4 regions of the Cupriavidus sp. 01L46 genome follow, and region 3 is predicted to be linked to each of the others. Evidence: predicted binding sites of a transcription regulator. Region 3 holds the regulator's gene; each other region holds the start of a gene.
What was found. The regulator sigma-54, encoded in region 3, starts transcription at its own class of promoters, with help from an activator protein. The targets are predictions, from matches to a motif close to TGGCANGNAANCTGCTTT.
Positions count from the first base shown of each region.

Region 1: the regulator sigma-54 is predicted to act here: its motif matches at 1,930-1,947, upstream of atzF (allophanate hydrolase).
Region 2: the regulator sigma-54 is predicted to act here: its motif matches at 3,264-3,281, upstream of urtA (urea ABC transporter substrate-binding protein).
Region 4: the regulator sigma-54 is predicted to act here: its motif matches at 1,978-1,995, upstream of AC1DS3_RS12930 (TorF family putative porin).

Region 1 covers NZ_JBFTSF010000174.1:2,356-7,419, forward strand. Annotated here, with positions in the region: gene AC1DS3_RS25310 (tripartite tricarboxylate transporter substrate binding protein) at 1-447, opposite strand, end outside; gene AC1DS3_RS25315 (LysR substrate-binding domain-containing protein) at 594-1,580, shown strand; gene atzF (allophanate hydrolase) at 1,992-3,845, shown strand; gene uca (urea carboxylase) at 3,859-5,064, shown strand, end outside.
Region 2 covers NZ_JBFTSF010000158.1:3,209-8,971, reverse strand. Annotated here, with positions in the region: gene AC1DS3_RS24255 (MFS transporter) at 1-559, opposite strand, end outside; gene AC1DS3_RS24250 (alpha/beta fold hydrolase) at 569-1,405, opposite strand; gene AC1DS3_RS24245 (flavin-containing monooxygenase) at 1,501-2,988, opposite strand; gene urtA (urea ABC transporter substrate-binding protein) at 3,337-4,602, shown strand; gene urtB (urea ABC transporter permease subunit UrtB) at 4,795-5,763, shown strand, end outside.
Region 3 covers NZ_JBFTSF010000045.1:35,727-41,887, forward strand. Annotated here, with positions in the region: gene hpf (ribosome hibernation-promoting factor, HPF/YfiA family) at 50-400, opposite strand; gene AC1DS3_RS10790 (RNA polymerase factor sigma-54) at 450-1,925, opposite strand; gene lptB (LPS export ABC transporter ATP-binding protein) at 2,061-2,846, opposite strand; gene lptA (lipopolysaccharide transport periplasmic protein LptA) at 2,871-3,515, opposite strand; gene lptC (LPS export ABC transporter periplasmic protein LptC) at 3,570-4,196, opposite strand; gene AC1DS3_RS10810 (KpsF/GutQ family sugar-phosphate isomerase) at 4,212-5,195, opposite strand; gene AC1DS3_RS10815 (monovalent cation:proton antiporter family protein) at 5,347-6,161, shown strand, end outside.
Region 4 covers NZ_JBFTSF010000059.1:16,682-21,026, forward strand. Annotated here, with positions in the region: gene AC1DS3_RS12920 (YifB family Mg chelatase-like AAA ATPase) at 1-1,303, opposite strand, end outside; gene AC1DS3_RS12925 (accessory factor UbiK family protein) at 1,432-1,695, opposite strand; gene AC1DS3_RS12930 (TorF family putative porin) at 2,074-2,883, shown strand; gene AC1DS3_RS12935 (P-II family nitrogen regulator) at 2,949-3,287, shown strand; gene AC1DS3_RS12940 (ammonium transporter) at 3,319-4,345, shown strand, end outside.

The sequences.
Region 1 (5,064 bases), on a different contig from region 3:
CGAGTTCGCCGGCACTGCGATGCCGAAGGTCTGGCCGGAGGTGCGCGCCAGGTAGGTCAGCTCGCTGCGCGGGTCCAGCTGCAGCATGCCTAGCTGCGAGAAGCGCGTCACCGAGATCGGCACCTGGCCGATGGTGTAGCCGTCCGGCTTGGCGCGGGCCAGTGCCTTGGTGCCGATCATGCCCGATGCGCCGGCGCGGTTTTCCACCACGATGGATTGCTTGAGTACGCCGGACGCCACCTGGCACAGCGCGCGCATGGACTGGTCGGCGGTGCCGCCGACGGGCCACGGGCAAATGAAGGTGATGGGCCGGTCCGGATAGCCGGCGGCACGTGCGAGGCCCGGCAGCAACAGGCCGGCACTACCAGCCGTCGCAGCCGTGGCGGCAGCGGCGCCGCTGATGAGCAGTCGGCGCCGCCCGTGGTTGATGCCGTGGGGTGCGGTCATGTGTCGTCCTCGCAGGGTGTCGTTATTGGAGTCATGGGCTGGTGGCAATGTCCACCGGTCAGGCTGGATTGTGGCAAAGCCGTTCATAACAATCCAATCAATCATCGGAATGGCTTCATAACCTTAAAGTTAAGTAGAATCGCGCCATGCCCCAGATCGACCGCGCCCTGCGCTCCAATATCAAGCTGCGCCACCTGCAACTGGTGGTGGCGCTGGACGAGTTTCGCCATCTCGGCCACACCGCCGAGTTCCTCTCCGTCAGCCAGCCAGCCGTCTCCAAGATGCTCACCGAGGTGGAGAAGACGCTGGGCCTGACGCTCTTCACGCGTTCCACGCGCGGCACCGAGCCCACGCCGGCGGGCGCGTCGCTGGTGCGTTTTGCCCGCTCGGTGCTGGCGCAATACGAGCGCACGCGCGACGAGATCGCTGCGGAGGCCAGCGGCGCCGCCGGGCGCACCCGGGTGGGATCGATGGGCGCGGCCCTGCCGGTGCTGCTGGCGCAAGCCGTGGGCCTGCTCAAGCAGCGCTCGGCCCAGGCCACCGTGCTGGTGGAGGAGGGCGACCTGCCCCACCTGCTGCCCAAGCTGCGCATCAGCGAACTGGACCTGATCGTGGGGCGGCTGGAGCCTGGCTACGCCGCACCGGACCTCATTACCGAGCCGCTCTATAACGAGCCGATGGTAGCGGTGGTGCGCAGCGGCCACGCGCTGGCAAGCCAGCGTGCACCGGGCTGGGCGGACCTGGCCGGCATGCCTTGCGTGGTACCGCCGCCATGGGCCTCGCTACGGGTCAAGATCGAGCAGGAGTTCTACCGCCACGGCCTGCAGCCGCCAACCGACCTGATCGAGTCGTCGTCCTACCTTGCCATCACCACCTTCGTCTCCCAGCTAGATGCCGTGGGCTTCCTGGCCAGGTCGGTGGGGCAGCAGTTCGAGCGGGAAGGCCGCTTCCATGTCCTGCCGATGGACGTTGCGCTGGAGCTGCCGCCGGTGGGCGTGATCACACTGCGCGAGGGGCGGCCCACGCCCAGCAGCATCCAGCTGGTCGAATGCCTGCGCGCGGCGGCGGGGCAATTGGCCACGCCGCCGGGTGGCGCGAAAAAGCCGGCGCGCGCGCCGCGGCGCGCGAATTAGCCAGCCCGCCGCGATCAGCGCGGCGTGGCTAGCAGGGACTTCGCCAGAGCATGAAACGCCGGGATCGTCGTCGCGTCGTGCCGAGCTCGGCGTGGAAGCCGGCGCGGCGGCGAATGTCAGCGTTGGCGTGAGCTACCGTGGGCAACTGGCCTCGCAGGTGCGGCTCTAAGGCGCCGGGACGACGCACCACATTGCGGCGTCGTCCTGCCAGCTGGCACTGATATAGTACGCACCCGCGCCGCCCCATGGTGCGGCGCGGGTGCGTGCCGCGCATGTGCCTTCGGCCCGCGAGTGCGCCCTGATCCCGATTCCCTCGACATGTAAGAAGAATCTATTTTTTTGTCTTACATGGCATGTCTCCTGCTTTGTTGGTCTGCAACGCCTTCATGTATACAACGCGGGATACAAGCGATGACCAGCAAGACGCCTCTGCGCCGATCCGCCGCCAGCCTCGGCAGTTGCCGAACGCTGCCTGAGTGGCAACAGCTCTACAGAACGCAAGGCGCCTCGCCCGCGGACGCGCTGGCGCCGTTCCTGGCGCTGGACGCAGCGGACCCGGCGTGGATCGCGCGCCTGGATGCGGCGCGGTTGCAGGCCCAGCTGGCTGCGCTGGCGGCGCGCGTTGAAGAAGCGGGCGGCAAGCTCGATGGGTTTCCCCTCTACGGCGTGCCGTTCGTGGTGAAAGACAACATCGACGTGGCGGGGTGGCCCACCACGGCGGCGTGTCCCGCGTTTGCGTATGTGGCCGAGCGCGATGCCGGCGCGGTGGCGCGGCTGCGCGCGGCCGGGGCCATCGTGGTGGCCAAGGCTAACCTGGACCAGTTCGCCACCGGCCTGGTGGGCGTGCGTTCGCCTTACGGCGCGGTGCCTAACAGCTTCGATGCGGCATATGTCAGCGGCGGCTCCAGTTCGGGCTCGGCGTCTTCGGTGGCGCGCGGCTGGGTGCCGTTCTCACTCGGGACCGATACGGCGGGCTCGGGGCGCATTCCCGCGGCATTCAACAATATCGTGGGCCTCAAGCCCACCCGGGGCTGGCTCTCCAGCGCCGGCGTGGTGCCGGCTTGCCGCACGCTGGACTGCGTCTCCGTGTTTGCGCTGACGGTCGAGGATGCCGCGCTGGTGGCGGAGATCGCCGGCGGCTTCGACCACGACGATCCTTACTCGCGCACCTATCCGCAGTGCGCGCCTGCCGCGCTGGCGCCATCGCCCGTGCTGGGCATTCCCGATGAGCTGGTGTTCTTTGGCGATACGCAGGCGCAGGCCAGTTTCAAGCAAGCGCAGGCGGACTTGCAGGCCATGGGCGCCAAGCTGGTGCCGATTGATTTTTCGCCATTCGCCGAGCTGGCCGCGCTGCTCTACCAGGGGCCATGGGTGGCCGAACGCTTCCTGGCGGTGGGCCAGCTTCACGCCAGCCAGCCGGAAGCCATCGATCCGGTCGTTCGCGTCATCGTCGAGGAAGCGGGCCGCTATAGCGCGATGGACGCGTTTGGCGCCGAGTACCAGCGCGCGGCGCTGACCCGTGCTATCCACCAGGCGCTGGCAAATGTCGATGCGCTGGTGGTGCCGAGCGCGCCGTCGATCTATACGCTGGCCGCCGTGCAAGACGATCCGATCGGCCTGAACGCGCGGCTTGGCACCTATACCAACTTCACCAACCTGGCCGACCTGTCGGCGCTGGCGCTGCCGGCCGGTGCGCGCGAGGATGGCCTGCCTGCGGGCATCACGCTGATTGCCCCGGCCTGGTCGGACCGCGCGCTGGCCCGTCTTGGCCGGCAGTGGCAGGCGGCGCAAGCGTTGCCGCTGGGCGCCACCGGGCGGGCTTGTCCCGTTGGCGCACCGCGCGCCACGCCGGTCACGCCGGGGTCGGTGCGGCTGGCCGTGGTCGGCGCCCACCTTAGCGGCATGCCGCTTAACCATCAACTGCTCACGCGCCACGCGGCCTTTGTGGAGGCTTGCCGCACGGCGCCGTGCTACCGGCTTTATGCGCTGGCGGACTCGATCCCGCCCAAGCCCGGGCTGGTGCATATCGGCAAGGGGCAGGGCGCGCCGATCGAAGTCGAGCTCTGGGATGTGCCACTGGCCAGCTTTGGCGCCTTCGTCGCGGAGATTCCCGCGCCCCTTGGCATCGGCAAGCTGCTGCTGGAAGACGGCCGCCAGATCACCGGGTTCATCTGCGAACCCCGGGGCCTGGAAGGCGCCCGCGATATCACGGCATTTGGCGGCTGGCGCGCTTATCTCGCCAGTGCAAACGCCAGCGCGAACTGATCCGGGAGCGCCGATGTTCCACACCGTACTGATCGCCAATCGTGGCGAGATCGCCGTGCGCGCCATTCGCACCTTGCGTGCCCTGGGGATCAAGAGCGTGGCCGTGTATTCGGATGCCGATCGCAATGCCGCGCATGCCCGGCTGGCCGATGTGGCCGTGCCGCTGGGTGGCGAGCGTGCGGCGGATAGCTACCTGGTGGCCGAGCGCGTGTTGCAAGCTGCGTTGGACACCGGTGCGCAAGCCGTGTTTCCGGGCTACGGCTTTCTGTCGGAGAGCGCGGAGTTTGCCGAGGCCTGCGAGGCGGCGGGACTGGTTTTCATTGGCCCGACGCCGCACCAGCTCCGCGAGTTCGGGCTCAAGCACCGGGCGCGCGAGCTGGCGGCCGAAGCAGGGGTGCCGATGACGCCCGGCACCGGCCTGCTCTCCAGCGTGGAAGAGGCCCTGCGGGAGGCCGCGCGCATCGGCTATCCCGTCATGCTAAAGAGCACGGCCGGCGGGGGCGGCATCGGCCTGTCGCGTTGCGCTGATGACGCCGAGCTGAGCGCGGCCTTTGACAGCGTGCAACGGCTGGGCGAGCAGTTCTTCAAGGATGGCGGCGCCTTTATCGAGCGCTGCCTGGACCGCGCGCGGCATATCGAGGTGCAGATCTTTGGCGATGGCGCGGGCCGCGTGGTGGCGCTGGGCGAGCGGGATTGCTCCACGCAGCGCCGCAACCAGAAGGTGGTGGAGGAAACCCCGGCGCCGCACTTGAGCGAGGCCACGCGCCACGCGCTGCACCAGGCCGCGATCCAGCTGGGCGAATCGGTGCGCTACCGGTCTGCCGGCACGGTGGAGTTCATCTACGACGTGGAGCGGGAGGATTTCTACTTCCTGGAGGTCAATACCCGGCTGCAGGTGGAACATCCCGTGACCGAGCTGGTCACCGGGCTGGACCTGGTCGCCTGCATGCTGAAGGTGGCCGCGGGCGATGCGCTGGACTGGGATGCCATCTCCCGCCCGCCCCAGGGCACGGCCATGGAGGTGCGGCTCTATGCGGAGGATCCGCTCAAGCAGTTCCAGCCCTCGCCGGGCACGCTGACCGAGGTGGCGTTTCCGGACGGCGTGCGCGTCGACGGCTGGGTCGAGGCTGGCACGGAGGTGTCCGCCTTTTACGATCCGCTGCTGGCCAAGCTGATCGTCCACGGCCCCACCCGCGAAGCCGCGCGCGCAAGGCTCGCA
Region 2 (5,763 bases), on a different contig from region 3:
AGAGCCACATTGCGCTCCACGCCATGCCGATGCCGGCCAGGATCATGAAATTGGCGCGCCAGCCCCATCGGATCGTCACCAGCGGGATCAGCAGTCCAGCCAGCAGCAGGCCTACGGTGGCCCCCTGGTTGATCATCGCCACCGGCAGGTTGCGCTTGTGGTCCGGAAACCATTTGAATAGCGCGTGCACGGAGATCGGGAAGGCCGGCCCTTCGGCCGCGCCAAGCAGCATGCGGCACACTAGGATGGTCATGGCCGATCCCGCCAGCGCCAGCGGGACCTGCAGCACGGCCCACGACAAGCCCATCGCCAGCAGCAGCCAGCGCGCGGCCACGCGATTGGACAGAAAGCCGACCAGCACGGTGGATAGCGAGAACAGCCAGAAGAAGCTGCTGGCGATCAGGCCGAACTCGGCCGGCGGCAGCTTCAGGTCTGCCATCAGCGGCACGGCGACCATGCCCAGCACGATCTTGTCGAGGAAGTTGATCAGCGAAAGCCAGGTCAGCATCGAGGCCATGGCCCAGGCGCTGCGTGGCTGGTAGGAGGCAAGTGGTTTCATCGGTCGGCCTTAGGATCGGTTCAACGTGTTGGCTTGGCGCTCGTTTGTCGTGGTGGTCGCTGAATCCAGGTGCTGCTCGATCAGTGCGAGCAGGCGCTCGGGCTGTTCCAGCATCACCAGGTGCCCGCTGTCGATCTCCGCGTAGCTGGCGCCGCTGATCGCCGCGGCGAGCGCGCGGCAATGCGCCGGCGGCACCATCTGGTCGTGGCGCATGCCGATCACGAGCGTGGCGGCGCGGATGCGGGGCAACAGCGGCGTGACGTCGATGACGGCGTCGAGCCCGGCCTGGCGGTCGCTGCCGGGCGCCAGGCCCGCGCCGAAGCGCCGCAGCATGCCCTCGACGGTGGCGTCGTCCATGCACGCGATGAAGCCCTCCGATACGCCATTGAGCAGGAGCATGCGCGCCAGTTGATGGCGGTCCGAGCGCGCCAGCGATTGCCACAGCCTAAATAGCAGGCGCATGCGGCTATCGGTCCGCGCCCAGGCGCCGAACAAGACCAGGCGCCGCACGCGCTCAGGCATCAGCGCGGCCGCGGCGGCGGCCACCACGCCGCCTAGCGAATAACCGACCAGGTCCACGGGCAGGTCGCCCGCCAGCGCCATGCAGTCGCGCACCTGTCCGACCAGCGCATCGAGCGTCAGCGGCGCGCCGTCGTCACGGGTTTCGCCAGAGCCCGCAAGGTCCAGCGCCAGGCAGCGCCTGCGCAGCGCGAGCCCGGGCAGCAGGGCGGCCCAGTTGGTTTCCGCGCTGGAACTGGTGCCGTGTACGAGAAGAGTCGGCCGTCCGGTGCCGGCCTCGATCAGGCTGGTTCGGATAGGCTCCGACGCGATTTCCAGGCGTTGCATGTCGAACTCCCTTGGGTTCTTTTGACGGGCTGCGTACGGTGGATGTCAACGCAATCGATGTCGTTGATGTGGCAGGCGCCGGCGGCCGGGCGATGCTAGGGCCGCTCGCCGGCATGGCGCAGCATGAAGTGCCCCCAGTCCGGCTTGCGCGTCTTCCACCAATAGGCCGTGGCATGGCTCGACCAGTTGTTGATGACCCTGCCGCTGGCCGACTTGTACCAACTGCTGCACGAGCCTGCCCACGCGGTCTGGCCGATGGCCGCCTGCAACGCCTGGTTGAAGCGCGTCACCACCTCCGGGCGCACCTCTATCGAGGCGAAGCGCGCCGCGCGGCAGGCCTGGATGCACTGCAGGACATAGCGCGCCTGGCACTCGAGCATGAAAATGATGGAGTTATGGCCCAGGTTGGTATTGGGGCCGTACAGCACGAACAGGTTGGGAAATCCAGGCGCCGTCATGCCGAGATACGCCTCCGGACCCTCGCGCCACTGATCGGCCAGGGTGCGGCCGTGGCGGCCGGTGATGCGGATCGGCGCGAGGAAGGAGCGGGCGTCGAAGCCGGTGGCGAAGACGATGGCGTCGGCCCGATGCCTGGTGCCGTCGGCGGTGACCACGGCGTCGGCTTCGACGCGCTCGATGCGGGCGGTCTCGACATGGACGTTCGGCCGCTTGAGCGCCTGGTAGAAATCGTCGGAGATCAGGATGCGCTTGCAGCCGATRGGGTAGTCGGGCGTGAGCTTGGCGCGCAGCACCGGGTCGGGAATCATGTGCGCGAGGTAGCGGCGCGCCAGCGTTTCCAGTTCCCGGTTGCGGCCGCTGTCCCGCTGCATGCGCCCGAAGCGCAGTTCACGCTGCAGGTAGAGGTGCCAGCGATGCAGCCGGGCCGTCCACGGGTGGCGTTCGAAGCGCGCTTGTTGTCCGGACGTATAGGCCTCGCCATTGCGCGGCAGCACCCAGTTGGCACTGCGCTGGAATACCGTCAGCTTGCCCGCTTCCGGCGCGATGCGCGGGATGAACTGCAGCGCGCTGGCGCCATTGCCGATCACCGCGACCTGCTTGCCGCGCAGATCGGCGTCATGCCGCCAGCGCGCGGAATGGAAGGCCGTGCCGGCAAAGCGGTCCAGCCCTGCAATGTCTGGCGCCAGCGGGCGGTTGAGCTGTCCGGTGCCGCTGACGAGGATGCGCGCGGCGATGGTGTCGCCGTTGCTGGTGCTCACCCGCCACAGGCAGGCGGCGGCGTCGTAGCGCGCCTCGGTGACCTCCGTGCCGAAACGGATATGCCCGAGCAGCCCGAAGCGCTCGGCGCAGTGCTGCAGGTAGCGATGGATCTCCGGCTGGGGCGAGTATGCGCTGGACCAGTCCGGCTTGGGCGCGAACGAAAAACTATAAAGATGGGAGGGAATGTCGCAGCCGCAACCCGGGTAGGTGTTGTCCCGCCAGGTGCCGCCCACCGTGCCGGCCTTCTCCAGCACGACAAAGTCATGGATGCCGGCTTGCTTGAGCTTGATGCCCATGCACATGCCGGCCACGCCGGCGCCGAGGATGACGATCTGGTCCGCGTCGGGCGTCGTTGACGCTTTCAATGGGCTGTCTCCGTCGTGCTTTTTTATGGGTAGTCGCGGCGCGTGCGGCGACGCCGTGGCCCGCAATCGAGAGGCCACCTTAGAGCCGATTGCGGATTCGGGCAAGTCACGGCGCAACATGCGTGCCGCCATGTGCCCCAATCTGAATCAGCCGGCGGCGGCGCACAGGCTTGGTGCGTGACGCTTGCGCACTATCGTGGTGCGATGGGCGGSCGGGCGGCCTCTGGAGGCACGCCAGGCCGTGTACACAGTCTTGTATACAAGCTTGTATGCCATGGCATGCTAGTTGCAGAAGAGATACCCGGGGTGCGTTGTTCCTTTATCCAACACGACAATCTGGGAGCTGCAATGAAAAGACGTGACATGCTGAAGCTGTCGGCGGTAGCCGCCGCGGCCTTGTTTGCAACGGCAGGCGTGAGCCCGCTGGCATTGGCGCAGTCCAAGGAACCGATCAAGATCGGTATCCTGCATTCGCTGTCCGGCACCATGGCCATTTCCGAGACTTCGCTCAAGGACGTGGCGCTGATGACCATCGACGAGATCAACAAGAGCGGCGGCGTGCTTGGCCGCAAGCTTGAGCCGGTCGTGGTCGATCCCGCTTCCAACTGGCCGCTGTTCGCCGAGAAGGCGCGCCAGCTGATCACCAAGGACAAGGTTGCCGTCACGTTCMGCTGCTGGACCTCGGTCTCGCGCAAGTCGGTGCTGCCTGTTTATGAAGAGCTGAATTCGCTGCTGTTCTATCCGGTGCAGTACGAAGGCGAGGAGATGTCCAAGAACGTCTTCTACACCGGCGCGGCGCCCAACCAGCAGGCCATTCCCGCGGTGGAATACCTGATGAGCAAGGAAGGCGGCGGCGCCAAGCGCTTCTTCCTGCTTGGCACCGACTACGTCTACCCGCGCACCACCAACAAGATCCTGCGTGCCTTCCTGAAGAGCAAGGGCGTGGCMGACAAGGATATCGAAGAGGTCTACACGCCGTTRGGCCACAGCGATTARCAYACCATRGTCGCCAACATCAAYAAGTTCTCGCAAGGCGGCAAGACSGCSGTSATCTCCACCATCAACGGTGACTCCAACGTGCCCTTCTACAAGGAGCTGGGCAACGCCGGCCTGAAGGCCAAGGACGTGCCGGTCGTGGCGTTCTCGGTGGGCGAGGAAGAACTGCGCGGCATCGACACCAAGCCGCTGGTGGGCCACCTGGCCGCATGGAACTACTTCATGTCGGTCAAGAACCCTGAAAACGAAGCCTTCAAGAAGCAATGGGCGGCGTGGGTCAAGGCGAACAACCTGCCGGGCGGCGACAAGCGCGTGACCAACGACCCGATGGAAGCCACCTATGTGGGCATCCATATGTGGGCACAAGCTGTCAAGAAGGCCGGTACGACCGATCCCGACAAGGTGCGTGCCGCGATGTATGGCCAGACCTTCAAGGCGCCGGACGGCTTCACCCTGACCATGGGCGAGAACCATCACCTGTACAAGCCGGTGATGATCGGCGAGATCAAGGGCGATGGCCAGTTCACGGTCGTGTGGAAGACGCCCAAGGCCGTGCGTGCGCAGCCGTGGAGCCCGTTCATCGCGGGTAACGAAGGCAAGCCGGACAAGGTGATGTAAGCAGGGCGCCCGCTTGGCGCTCTCCTGCTCTCCCGCTTGCCTCGTGGCTGGTGAGGGAGGGGAGGGAGAGGAGGGCGCCAGGCAGTGTCTTTGCCTCCTCGCATGCTGTCCGCCGCTTCGGTGCGGTGGCGGCAAATCGTCACGCCGATCAAGGTGACGCGCGTGCTTCGCCGCGCGCGACTCGCAAACCTTATGCACCGACCCTTATCGTTCTCTCTCGCTTCACGTTTGCGCGCCATGCTGGCCGCGCTGCTCCTGCTGGCCGCGTGCCCGCTGTGGGCCGCGCCGCTCACGCAGGCCGACCTGAAGCCACTGGCCGAAGACGACTTCGACGCCAAGACCGCCGCGATCACCGCACTGACCAAGGCGCCGGTGGCGCAGGCCGGCCCCATCCTCAAGGCCTTGCAGGACGATACGCTGCAATATGCGCCGGGCGTCGGCATGGTGCGCCAGGACGGCGACAAGCTGGTGGACGCGATCAGCGGCACGCCGGTCACGGTCAAGCCCGACGCGCTCGAAGCGCTCACCCTGAACAACAGCCTGCGCGCGATGGTGGACAGCGCCGCCAGCAGCACGCTGCTGCAATCGCCCGATGCGGCGGTGCGCACGCAGGCCGTCAATACGCTGCTGGACCAGCCGGGCAGCGCATCGCGCCCGGTGGTGGAGGCCGCGCGCAAGGCCGAGGCCGATGCCGGCCTGCGCGCCAAGCTCGATGTGATCTGGGCCAATATCGTGCTGGCCGAGGGCAACCGCGACGATCGCCTCGAAGCCATCCGCATCCTCGGCCGCGACAGCAATCCGCAGAGCCGCCAAAAGCTGCAGCCGCTGCTGGAAAAGGACGCCGCCGGCAAATTTCGCGAGCCCGACGCCGAACTGCGCGGCGCCGCGCAGCAGGCGCTCGATGCCTTGCGCGGCGACCAGCGCCGCGCCGAGCTGATCGGCAACCTCTTCGCCGGCCTGAGCCTGGGCAGCGTGCTGCTGCTCGCCGCACTGGGGCTGGCCATCACTTACGGGCTGATCGGCGTCATCAACATGGCGCACGGCGAATTCCTGATGATCGGCGCGTACGCCACGTACATGGTGCAGGGTGTGTTCCGCGCGCACTTTGCCAGCGCGTTCGACTGGTACCTGCTGTTTGCGCTGCCCGCATCGTTCCTCGCC
Region 3 (6,161 bases):
TTTCAAGGGACTGACACCGACGGCCCGGTATGTGGGCCGTCAGGCACGGTCATTGCTGCATCTGCGATGCGGCCATCTGATACTTGACCGCTTCACGGTCGTGGCTCTGCACGCGATCCTTGTGGCGAATCACCTGCCGGTCGAGCTTGTCGACCAGTGCGTCGATAGCGGCATACAGGTCTTCATGATGCGCTTCGACAAAGATGTCCTTGCCCTTGAGATGTAGATTGATTTCCGCGTACTGCCGCCGGTCCTTTTCTTTTGTATTGTCGACAGAGAGCAGCACACTTACGCCAATGACTTGATCGAAATGCCTGACGATACGCTCCAGTTTCGTTTCCACGTACTCACGCAGAGGGGGCGTGATGTCCAAGTGGTGTCCACTGATCTTGAAGTTCATAGCGTTTCTCCTTCTGAAAGAGCTGCATCAGGCAGGCGATGCAGCTCGGCTACAAAGTCTTACGGAGATTGACCGCGGGAATCTTGAGCGCTTCGCGGTATTTGGCAACGGTACGCCGTGCTACCACAAAGCCTTGCTCGCCGAGCAATTCGGCAATCCGGCTGTCGGACAAGGGGTTCCTAGCGTCTTCGGCTCCTATCAATTGCTTGATCAACGCACGGATTGCCGTTGATGAGGCCGCGCCGCCGGTTTCTGTGGATACGTGAGAGCCGAAAAAATACTTCAGCTCGAAAGTCCCCATCGGCGTTGCCATGTATTTATTGGTAGTCACCCGAGAGATGGTGGACTCGTGTAAACCCAGTGTATCGGCAATCTCCCGCAAAACCAAGGGGCGCATCGCAATTTCACCGTGGGTGAAGAAGTTCTTTTGACGTTCGACAATGGCTTGTGCGACGCGCAATATCGTGTCGAACCTTTGCTGGATATTCTTGATCAACCAGCGTGCTTCCTGCAGCTTTTGCTGCAATCCGGCCGCGCCTGCATCGCCTTTTGCACCGCGCAAAATCTGCGCGTACATGTCGTTGATGCGTAGCCGCGGCATCACATCCGGGTTTAGGTGGGCGATCCATCCGCCGCTCAACTTTCGAACAAAAACATCGGGCACCACGAAATCCGCTTCTGGCCGGCTGTAGGCATGGCCGGGATAGGGCGCGAGCGAGCGGATCAGTTCATGGGCGGCCTTGAGTTCCGGCTCGTCCACTTGCAGCGCCTTTTTAAGGCGCGTGTAATCGCGCACCGCCAGCAGCTCGAGGTGGTTGGTGACGATGCTCAGCGCCAGTTCGCGCTGCGGATGCTTGAGCCTGCGCAATTGCAGCGCCAGGCACTCGGCGGCGTTGCGTGCCCCGACGCCCGGCGGATCGAAGCTCTGCAGCAGCGTGAGCACAGCCTGGATCTCGTCGACCTCGAACTCGAGCTCCTCCGGCAGCTCGCTGCAGATTTCCTCGAGCGTCGTGCTCAGGTAGCCATCATCGTCCAGGGATTCGACCAGAAAGATAGCCAGCCCCTTGTCGCGCAGGGAAATCTTGAGCGGCGCCAGCTGTTCCATGAGGTGTTCACGCAGCGTGGGCTCGGCGTCGCGCAGCTGCATCGGGGTCTTTTCGTCGTCTTCGCCTTGCGGGCGGCGGGCGAAGTCGTCCAGGCTCCAGTCGCTGCCGTAATCCTCGTTGCTGTCGGAGTAGCTGTCGTCGGCTTCGGGGGCGCCATCCGGGCGGTTCTCGCTGGTGCCCTGGCCATCGGCGGGCGCCGGCGCGGGCGCGCTCTGCAGGTTCACCGAGCCGTCCGAAGACACGCGCAACGGGCTGTCCAGCCAGTCGTTCTCACGCTCGAGCAAGGGGTTCTCGGTCAGCGCCTGTTCCACTTCCTGCTGCAGTTCAAGCGTGGACAGTTGCAGCAGCCGGATCGACTGCTGGAGTTGCGGCGTAAGCGCGAGATGCTGCGAGAGGCGGAGCTGTAGCGACGGTTTCATGCGACCTATTTTATGCTCAACTTCCGTACTGATGGAACGGAAATTGCTATCGCTGGTGTCGCTATGATCGTTTGAAGGATAAAAGGCGACACCGAAGCCGCCCGGGGGCCGATGCGCGGCAGGCGCCACGCGCCCTTACATGCGGAAGTTCTCGCCCAGGTAGACCTTGCGCACCGACTCGTTGGCGATGATGTCCTCAGGCTGCCCGGACGCCAGCACCGCGCCTTCGCTGATGATGTAGGCGTGGTCGCAGATGCCCAGCGTCTCGCGCACGTTGTGGTCGGTGATCAGCACGCCGATATTGCGTGCCTTGAGGAAGCTGACGATGCGCTGGATTTCGCCTACCGCGATCGGGTCGACACCGGCGAAGGGCTCGTCGAGCAGGATGAAGCGCGGCGCGGAGGCCAGCGCGCGGGCGATTTCCACGCGGCGGCGCTCGCCGCCGGACAGCGATAGCGCCGGGTTGTCGCGCAGGTGGGCAATCTGCAGGTCATCCAGCAGGGTGTCCAGCCGGCGCTCGATCTCGGCCTTGCCCAGGGGTTTGCCATCGTTGAGCTGCAGCTCCAGCACCGCGCGGATGTTCTCCTGCACATTGAGCTTGCGGAACACCGAGGCTTCCTGCGGCAGGTAGGACAGGCCCATGCGCGCTCGCTCATGGATGGCCAGGCCGCTGATGTGCTTGTCGTCGAGCACGATATCGCCCTCGTCCAGCGCCACCAGCCCCACGATCATGTAGAACGACGTGGTCTTGCCCGCGCCGTTGGGGCCCAGCAAGCCGACCACCTCGCCGCTCTTCACGTCGAGCGACACGTCCTTGACCACGGTGCGCGAGCCGTAGCGCTTCTTCAGGTGGCGCACGACCAGCGTGCTGCTGTCCTTCAGGGTGGCGGGCTGGGACGGTGCGGTTTGGGTAGCGGTCATGAAGGTGAAGTCAGAATCCGTGGGTCAGGGGTTGACGGGAGCCGTGGCCGGCTTGAGCGGCAGCGGGTTGGCTGCGGCACCGCTGGCGGGCTGCTCCTGGCGCGGCGACAGCACGGCGCGCACGCGGCCCGACGGGCTGCCCGCGGTCGCGTTCTCGGCGCCGCCGCTGGCCGTGTAGAACTCGTTGCGGCTGTCATAGGTGATCACCGCGCCGCGGATCTCGTCGACCAGCTTGGCGCCGGCCAGGCGAGCCATGCGGGCGCGCCCGATCAGCTTGGACAACTCCTGCTTGCCGTCATATTCGATGCGGTCGCCCCAGCCGTCGATGTACTCGTCGACGTTGTCGCGCTTCTGGCGGATATAGGCTTGCTTGCCGCCCTTAGAGGTCGCGACCGCGTACTGGTAGCCCTCGGGATCGGTACGGACTTCGGCCGCGTCGGATTTGAGCACCATGGTGCCTTTGGTCAGCACCACGTTGCCGGTCAGTACATAGACCTGCTTGACGTCATCGTAGCTGGCATTGTCGGCCTCCAGGACCAGCGGCTTTTCGCGGTCGGCCTTTTCGGCGCTGGCGGGCGCGGCCAGCGTGAGGCCAAGGACGGCGGCCAGCGTCAGCAAAGCGGCCGTGCTGCGGCGCAGACAGGACGAAGTCGTCGGGAATGGATTCATGTTGGCGTGATGGCGGTTGACGCGGGCGGCTGGTGCCCGCGGGCGGCTTCAGGGCTACTTCGCGGGACTTGCCGGCGGCGGCCCCGTGATGATGGTGCCGCGTACGTTACCCAGCAATTGTACTTCGCGAGTGACATTGTTGAAGACCAGGCCGTTGGCGGTCATCACCGACGGGCCGCGGGTCAGCTTGACAGCCTTGTCGGTCTTGACGATGTCATCGTTCACCAGCACCTGGAAATACTCCGAGGCGGCCGTCATCTGTGGGTCCTTGGCAGGCTCGGGGCCCTGGGCACGCACGATGAAGGCATTGCCGAACAGGTCGATGACCGAGCCTTCCGCGTTCATTGTGCCGCGATCGGAGTGGCCGGTGACGGGCGGACGGTCGATTTCGTAGGAGCGCATGGCCGGGCGCGTCACTTCGTAGGTCTGGTCGTCCTCGAAGTGGATCATCTTGTCGCCGGTGAAGCGCAGCTTGGTGTTGCCGTCCTCGGCAAGCTCGGTCGCGGAAAAACGGATCATGTAGTAATCCGGTTCATGCTTCTTGCCTACCGTCCCGGTGTCCGCTTCTTTCGGGGAGTTGACCTGCACCAGCCAGAAGGTGCTGCCCGCCACCAGTGCCATCAGCAGCAGGGGCAGGGCTCGCATGGCAAGCCGGCTCAGGGAGGACAGGATTTCCCGCATGGGCATGGGCTGGCCTCAGATGACCTTGGCGCGGGTCAGGTCGTGGATGTGGAGCGCGCCGACCAGGCGCCGCTCCGCGTCGACCACCAGCATCTGGTTGATGCGGTTCGCCTCCATCACCTGCACGGCTTCCACGGCCAGCTGGTCCGGCCCGACGGTATGCGGTGTGCGGTGCATGACCTCGCTGATGGGTACGGTCTTCCAGTCACGCGGGGTTTCGAGCAGGCGGCGCAGGTCGCCATCGGTGAAGACGCCGATCAGGCGGTCGTCCGGGTCCACCACCGCGGTCATTGCCATGCCTTTGCGGGTGATTTCCATCAGGGCCTGTGCCAGCGGCGTGCTCTCGCGCACCTTGGGCACCGCGTTGCCGCTGCGCATGACGTCGCGCACGTGGGTCAGCAGCTTGCGCCCGAGCGCGCCGCCCGGATGCGAGCGGGCAAAGTCTTCCTCGCCGAAGCCGCGGGCATCCAGCACCGCCACCGCGAGCGCGTCGCCCATCGCCAGTGCGGCGGTGGTGCTGGCGGTCGGCGCCAGGTTGAGCGGGCAGGCTTCTTTTTCCACCCCGGCATTGAGGTGCGCGTCGGCCAGCTTGGCCAGCGTGGAGGCGGGGTTGCCAGTCACGGAGATGAGCTTGGCGCCGATGCGCTTGACGATCGGGACGATCGAAAGCAACTCGGCGGTCTCTCCGGAATTGGAAAAGGCGATCAGCACATCGTCGCGCGTGACCATGCCCAGGTCGCCGTGGCTGGCTTCGGCCGGATGCACGAAAAACGCGGGCGTGCCGGTCGAGGCCAGCGTGGCCGCGACCTTGCGGCCGATGTGGCCCGACTTGCCGATGCCGGACACGACGACGCGCCCGCTGCAATTGAGCGTCAGTTGCACAGCCTGCGCAAATCCGTCGTCCAGGCGGCCTGCGAGGGCAGCGACGGCGTCGGCTTCGATCTGGAGGGTTTCGCGAGCGAGCCTAAGTGCTCGATCCGCATTGAAATTAGCTATCATGGCGACGAAGTATACCAACGAATGCGATGGCGCTTGGGCTGTTCCTGGGATCGGGCGGCCGGAGCGGCCATCGCGCTTGCCGTAATCCGCCGGCAGGGCCGCCCGCACCGGGCCGGCCCGGTGCCCGGCGCGGCGTACCCTGACCCTGTCGATGCACTCTCCGCTGGACCTTACCCTTGTCCTGCTGGCCGCCGCCGTGTTTGGCGTGGTCGCGTTTCGCATGTTGCAGTTGCCGCCGATGCTGGGGTACCTGGTCGTGGGCATCCTGATCGGGCCGCACGCGCTCGGCCTGGCCAGCGATACCGCGCAAACCAAATACCTGGCCGAGTTCGGCGTGGTCTTTTTGATGTTCTCGATCGGCCTGGAGTTCAGCCTGGGCAAGCTCAAGGCGATGAAGCGGCAGGTCTTCGGCCTGGGCGGCTCGCAGGTGGTGCTGTCGCTCCTGGCCGTGATTCCGGCGAGCTGGGCGTTCAACTGGCTGTTTCCGCTGTCCTGGCAGGCCTCGGTGGCGCTGGGCGGCGCGCTGGCCATGTCATCCACCGCCATCGTGTCCAAGATGCTGTCGGAGCGCCTGGAGCTGGAGAGCGAGCACGGGCGCAACATCATCAGCATCCTGCTGTTCCAGGACCTGGCCGTGGTGCCGCTGCTGATCGTGATCCCGGCGCTCTCGCGCGATCCGGGCGACCTGATGATGGCGCTGGGCCTGGCCACGGTGAAGATCGTGGTGGCCCTGAGCCTGATCTTTTTCGTCGGCCAGCGTCTCATGAGCCGCTGGTTCCACATCGTGGCGGCGCGCCGCTCGCAAGAACTGTTCATGCTCAACCTGCTGCTGGTCACGCTGGGCATGGCCGCGCTGACCGAGCGGCTCGGCCTGTCGATGGCGCTGGGCGCCTTCATGGCCGGCATGCTGATCTCCGAGACGCCCTATCGCCATCAGGTGGAGGAGGACATCAAGCCCTTCCGCGA
Region 4 (4,345 bases), on a different contig from region 3:
CCTGCTGCACGGCCCGGGCGGCCAGCACGCGCTGGCGCACGTCGGCGCTGGGCTCTCCGGGCGGGCCGTCGAGCATTTCCTGATGATCCTGCGCCGGCACTTCCACCTGTAGGTCGATCCGGTCGAGCAACGGTCCCGACAGCCTGGACTGGTAGCGCAGCACCTGGTCAGGCGTGCAACGGCAAGGACGGGAAGGGTGTCCCTGATAGCCGCAAGGACAGGGGTTCATCGCGGCAATGAACTGGAAGCGCGCCGGGAAGTCGGCCTGCCGCATGGCGCGCGAGATGGTGACGCGGCCCGATTCCAGGGGTTCGCGCAGGACTTCCAGCACCTTGCGGTCAAATTCAGGCAACTCGTCCAGGAACAACACACCTTGGTGGGCCAGCGAGATTTCGCCCGGCCGGGGATTGCTGCCGCCGCCCACCAGCGCCGCTGCCGACGCAGTGTGATGCGGCGAGCGGTAGGGCCGCTCACGCCAGCGGGCGGGATGGAAGCCGGCGGCGGTCAGGCTCTGCACCGCGGCGGATTCCAGCGCTTCGTCCAGGGTCATGGGGGGCAGCAGGCTGGCAAAGCGCTGCGCCAGCATGGACTTGCCGGTGCCGGGCGGACCGACCAGCAGTGCCGAATGCTGGCCCGCCGCCGCGATCTCCATGGCGCGGCGCGCTTGCGTCTGGCCCCGCACGTCACGCATGTCCGGGCCGGCCGGGTCGCCTCCGGCGATCTCGACCAGCGGCTCCGCACGCGCCAGGCGGTCCGCCGGCAGGGGGCCAAGGTGAGCGCAGACTTCCAGCAGGGAGTGCGCCGCATATACCGTGACGCCGTCGATCAGGGCCGCCTCGGGCGCGTTTGCCGCCGCGACCACGAAGCTGCGCGCCGGGCCTTCGCCAGCGGCTTGCCGTGCCGCGTTGTCGCGCCCCAGGCCCATGGCCATGGCCAGTGCCCCGCGCACCGGGCGCAATTCGCCGGACAGCGACAGCTCGCCGGCGAACTCGCTGGCATCCAGGCCATCCAGCGGGACTTGCCCGCTTGCGGCCAGGATGCCGAGCGCGATCGGCAGGTCGAAGCGCCCGCTTTCCTTGGGCAGGTCGGCCGGCGCCAGATTCACCGTAATGCGCCGGCTGGGAAATTCCAGCCGGCTGTTGAGGATCGCCGCGCGCACCCGCTCGCGGCTCTCGCGCACTTCGGTATCGGCCAGCCCGACGATATTGWAGGCGGGYAGGCCGTTGGYCAGGTGCACCTCGACCGACACCAGCGGTGCCTCGAGTCCGGTCAGCGCCCGGCTACGCAGGAGGGCGAGGCTCATCTCACTCCAAAAAGCATCAAGGAAGTGTTAACGAAAATGGCCGCCGGAGTACGGCGGCCATTCTGGCGGTCGAGGGCTGCGCCCGGGTCATCGGCCCCCCGGGGCAAACACGGGACCCGGCAACGGTTTCAACCCGAAACAGGCGCGTCGGAGCCGCCTGCCGAGCGGCTTTCCAGCGCCTGCACACGGGCTTCCAGTTCCTCCAGGCGCGCGCGGGTGCGCGCTAGCACCTGCGACTGGACGTCGAATTCCTCGCGGGTGACCAGGTCGAGCTTGGAAAACCCCTGCGTCATCATGCTGCGGACGTTTTTTTCGATGTCCTTGGCCGGCGAATTGCGCAGGGCTTCGCTGATCTTGGCCTGGAAATCGTTGAAGAGATCGGTGGGTTTCATACTGGTTCTCCTGTTGCACCGCCTTGGTGCGGATAACTGGGTGGGCGGGATTCGGCATGCTGCATCGCGGTGCACCGAAACGGGGTGTGGGCAAACGCGGTGCGTGCACGGCACTTGCCGCCGGCATGGGCCGATTATCGCGCTTCAAGCGTCCCCGGGAAAGCGCCAGCGCGGGCTGGTAACACCTTTTAACGTCAGTCAGTTCGCTGGGAGGCAGTCGGCCTGGTCCAATTCGATGTCTTTTTGCGCACAAAATGACGCTCTCACGCCACGGTTCCTTCCTGGCACGGCAGTTGCAGTAATGGTGACAGGAGCCTCGTTCTACAAACTACTTTCAAACACACGAGTACCGAGCCAGAGGAAAAGGAGAACACACCCATGAAGAAGTTGGYCCTTGCAGTCAGCGCCAGTGCAGTTGTGCTTTGCGGKCTCGCCCCCGCCGCCTTCGCCCAAAGCAATGCGCAGGAGGGCGGTGCACCTACCGACGCCGCCGCCGCCGCCGAGGCTTCGCCGCACACCTTCACCGCCAACGTGACCTTGGCCAGTGAGTATCGCTATCGCGGCTTGATGCAGACCAACCGCCGCCCGGCGATCCAGGGCGGGTTCGACTACTCGCATTCGAGCGGCTTCTATGTSGGYAACTGGAACTCGAGCATCAGCTGGCTCGGCGACAGCAATTCGAAAGTCTCGGCACCGATCGAGATGGACTTCTACGGCGGCTTCAAGAACACGGTGACGCTGGCCGGCCTCGAGTGGAACTATGACGCAGGCGTGCTGCAGTACTACTACCCGGGCGATTACCCGAACGGCTTCACCCGCCCGTACACCACGGAACTGTATGTCGGCGCTGGCGCTGGCCCGGTGTTCTTCAAGTACTCGCAGGCGCTGACCAACCTGTTCGGCTTCGCTGACAGCAAGTACAGCTACTACGCCGACCTGTCGGCCAATGTGCCGCTGAACTTCTGGGACCTGACGCTCAATGCCCACGTCGGCTACCAGAACGTGAAGCACGTGAACAGTGCCTCCTACACCGACTGGAAGCTCGGGCTGACCAAGGACCTGGGCAAGGGCTTCGCACTGGCGATCGCTTATATCGACACCAATGCGCACAAATCGGCCTATACCAATGTACCGGGCCGCTACGTCGGCAAGGCCACAGCCTGGGCTTCGATCACCAAGACTTTCTAAACACGCATCAGGTTGAGCGGACGCCGGACGCGAGGCCGGGCCGTCCCGCTCAGAGGAGAAATCGGATGAAACTGATCATCGCCGTCATCAAGCCGTTCAAGCTCGACGAGGTGCGCGAAGCGCTCTCGGACGTGGGCGTGTCCGGCATCACCGTGACTGAAGTCAAGGGCTTCGGCCGCCAGAAGGGCCATACCGAGCTGTACCGGGGCGCGGAGTACATCGTGGATTTCCTGCCCAAGGTGAAGATCGAAGTGGCCGTCCCGGACGACGTGGTCGACCGGGCCATCGAGGCGATCGAGAAATCGGCGCGCACCGGCAAGATTGGCGACGGCAAGATCTTTGTCGCACCGATCGAGCAGGTCATCCGCATCCGCACCGGCGAAACCGGCGGCGATGCGCTGTGACGCACAGCCCAACGACAAGAGGTTAATCACAATGAAATCCTGGTTCAAGCGCATCCTGACAACCGGCGCCATGGCGCTGGCCCTGGGCACGGCCGGCATCGGCCTGTCCACCCACGCCGTGGCGCAGGACAAGCCTGCGGCCGAAGCCTCCGCGCCGGCGGCCACCACCGCACCTGCAACTGCCGCGCCTGCAACTGCCTCCGCTCCCGCGGCAGCGGCAGCTGCGCCTGCGGAGAACGCCGCCCCTGCCGCAGCGCCCGCACCGGTGCCCAACAAGGGCGATACCGCCTGGCTGCTGGTTTCCACCGCCTTCGTGATCCTGATGACGCTGCCTGGCCTGGCGCTGTTCTACGGCGGCCTGGTCCGCTCGAAGAACATGCTGTCGGTGCTGATGCAGTGCCTGGTGATCTTCTCGCTGGTGTCGCTGCTGTGGGCCATCTACGGCTACAGCTTCGCCTTCACCGAGGGTAACGCCTTCTTTGGCGGCACCGACCGGCTCTTCATGAAGGGGCTCAATGTCGATGCCGTGGCTGCCACCTTCTCCAAGGGCGTGGTGGTGCCGGAACTGGCTTACTTCGCCTTCCAGTGCGCCTTCGCAGCCATTACCTGCGGCCTGATCATCGGCGCTTTCGCCGAACGCGCCAAGTTTTCGGCGGTGCTGGTCTTCGTGGTGCTGTGGTTCACCTTCTCGTACATCCCGATGGCCCACATGGTCTGGTTCTGGCCTGGTCCTGACCTGTACACCGACGCGGCAGCCGGCGCGGCAGCCACGGCCAAGGGCGGCTGGCTGTTCCAGAAGGGCGCGCTCGACTTCGCTGGCGGCACGGTGGTGCACATCAACGCAGCCGTGGCTGGCCTGGTGGGTGCCTTCATGTTCGGCAAGCGGATCGGCTTTGGCCGTGAGGCCCTGCGTCCGCACAGCCTGACCTTCACCATGGTGGGCGCCTCGCTGCTGTGGTTCGGCTGGTTCGGCTTCAACGCCGGCTCGGCGCTGGAAGCCAACGGCTCGGCCGCACTGGCCTTCGTCAACACCCTGCTGGCGACCTGCGCCGCCGTGC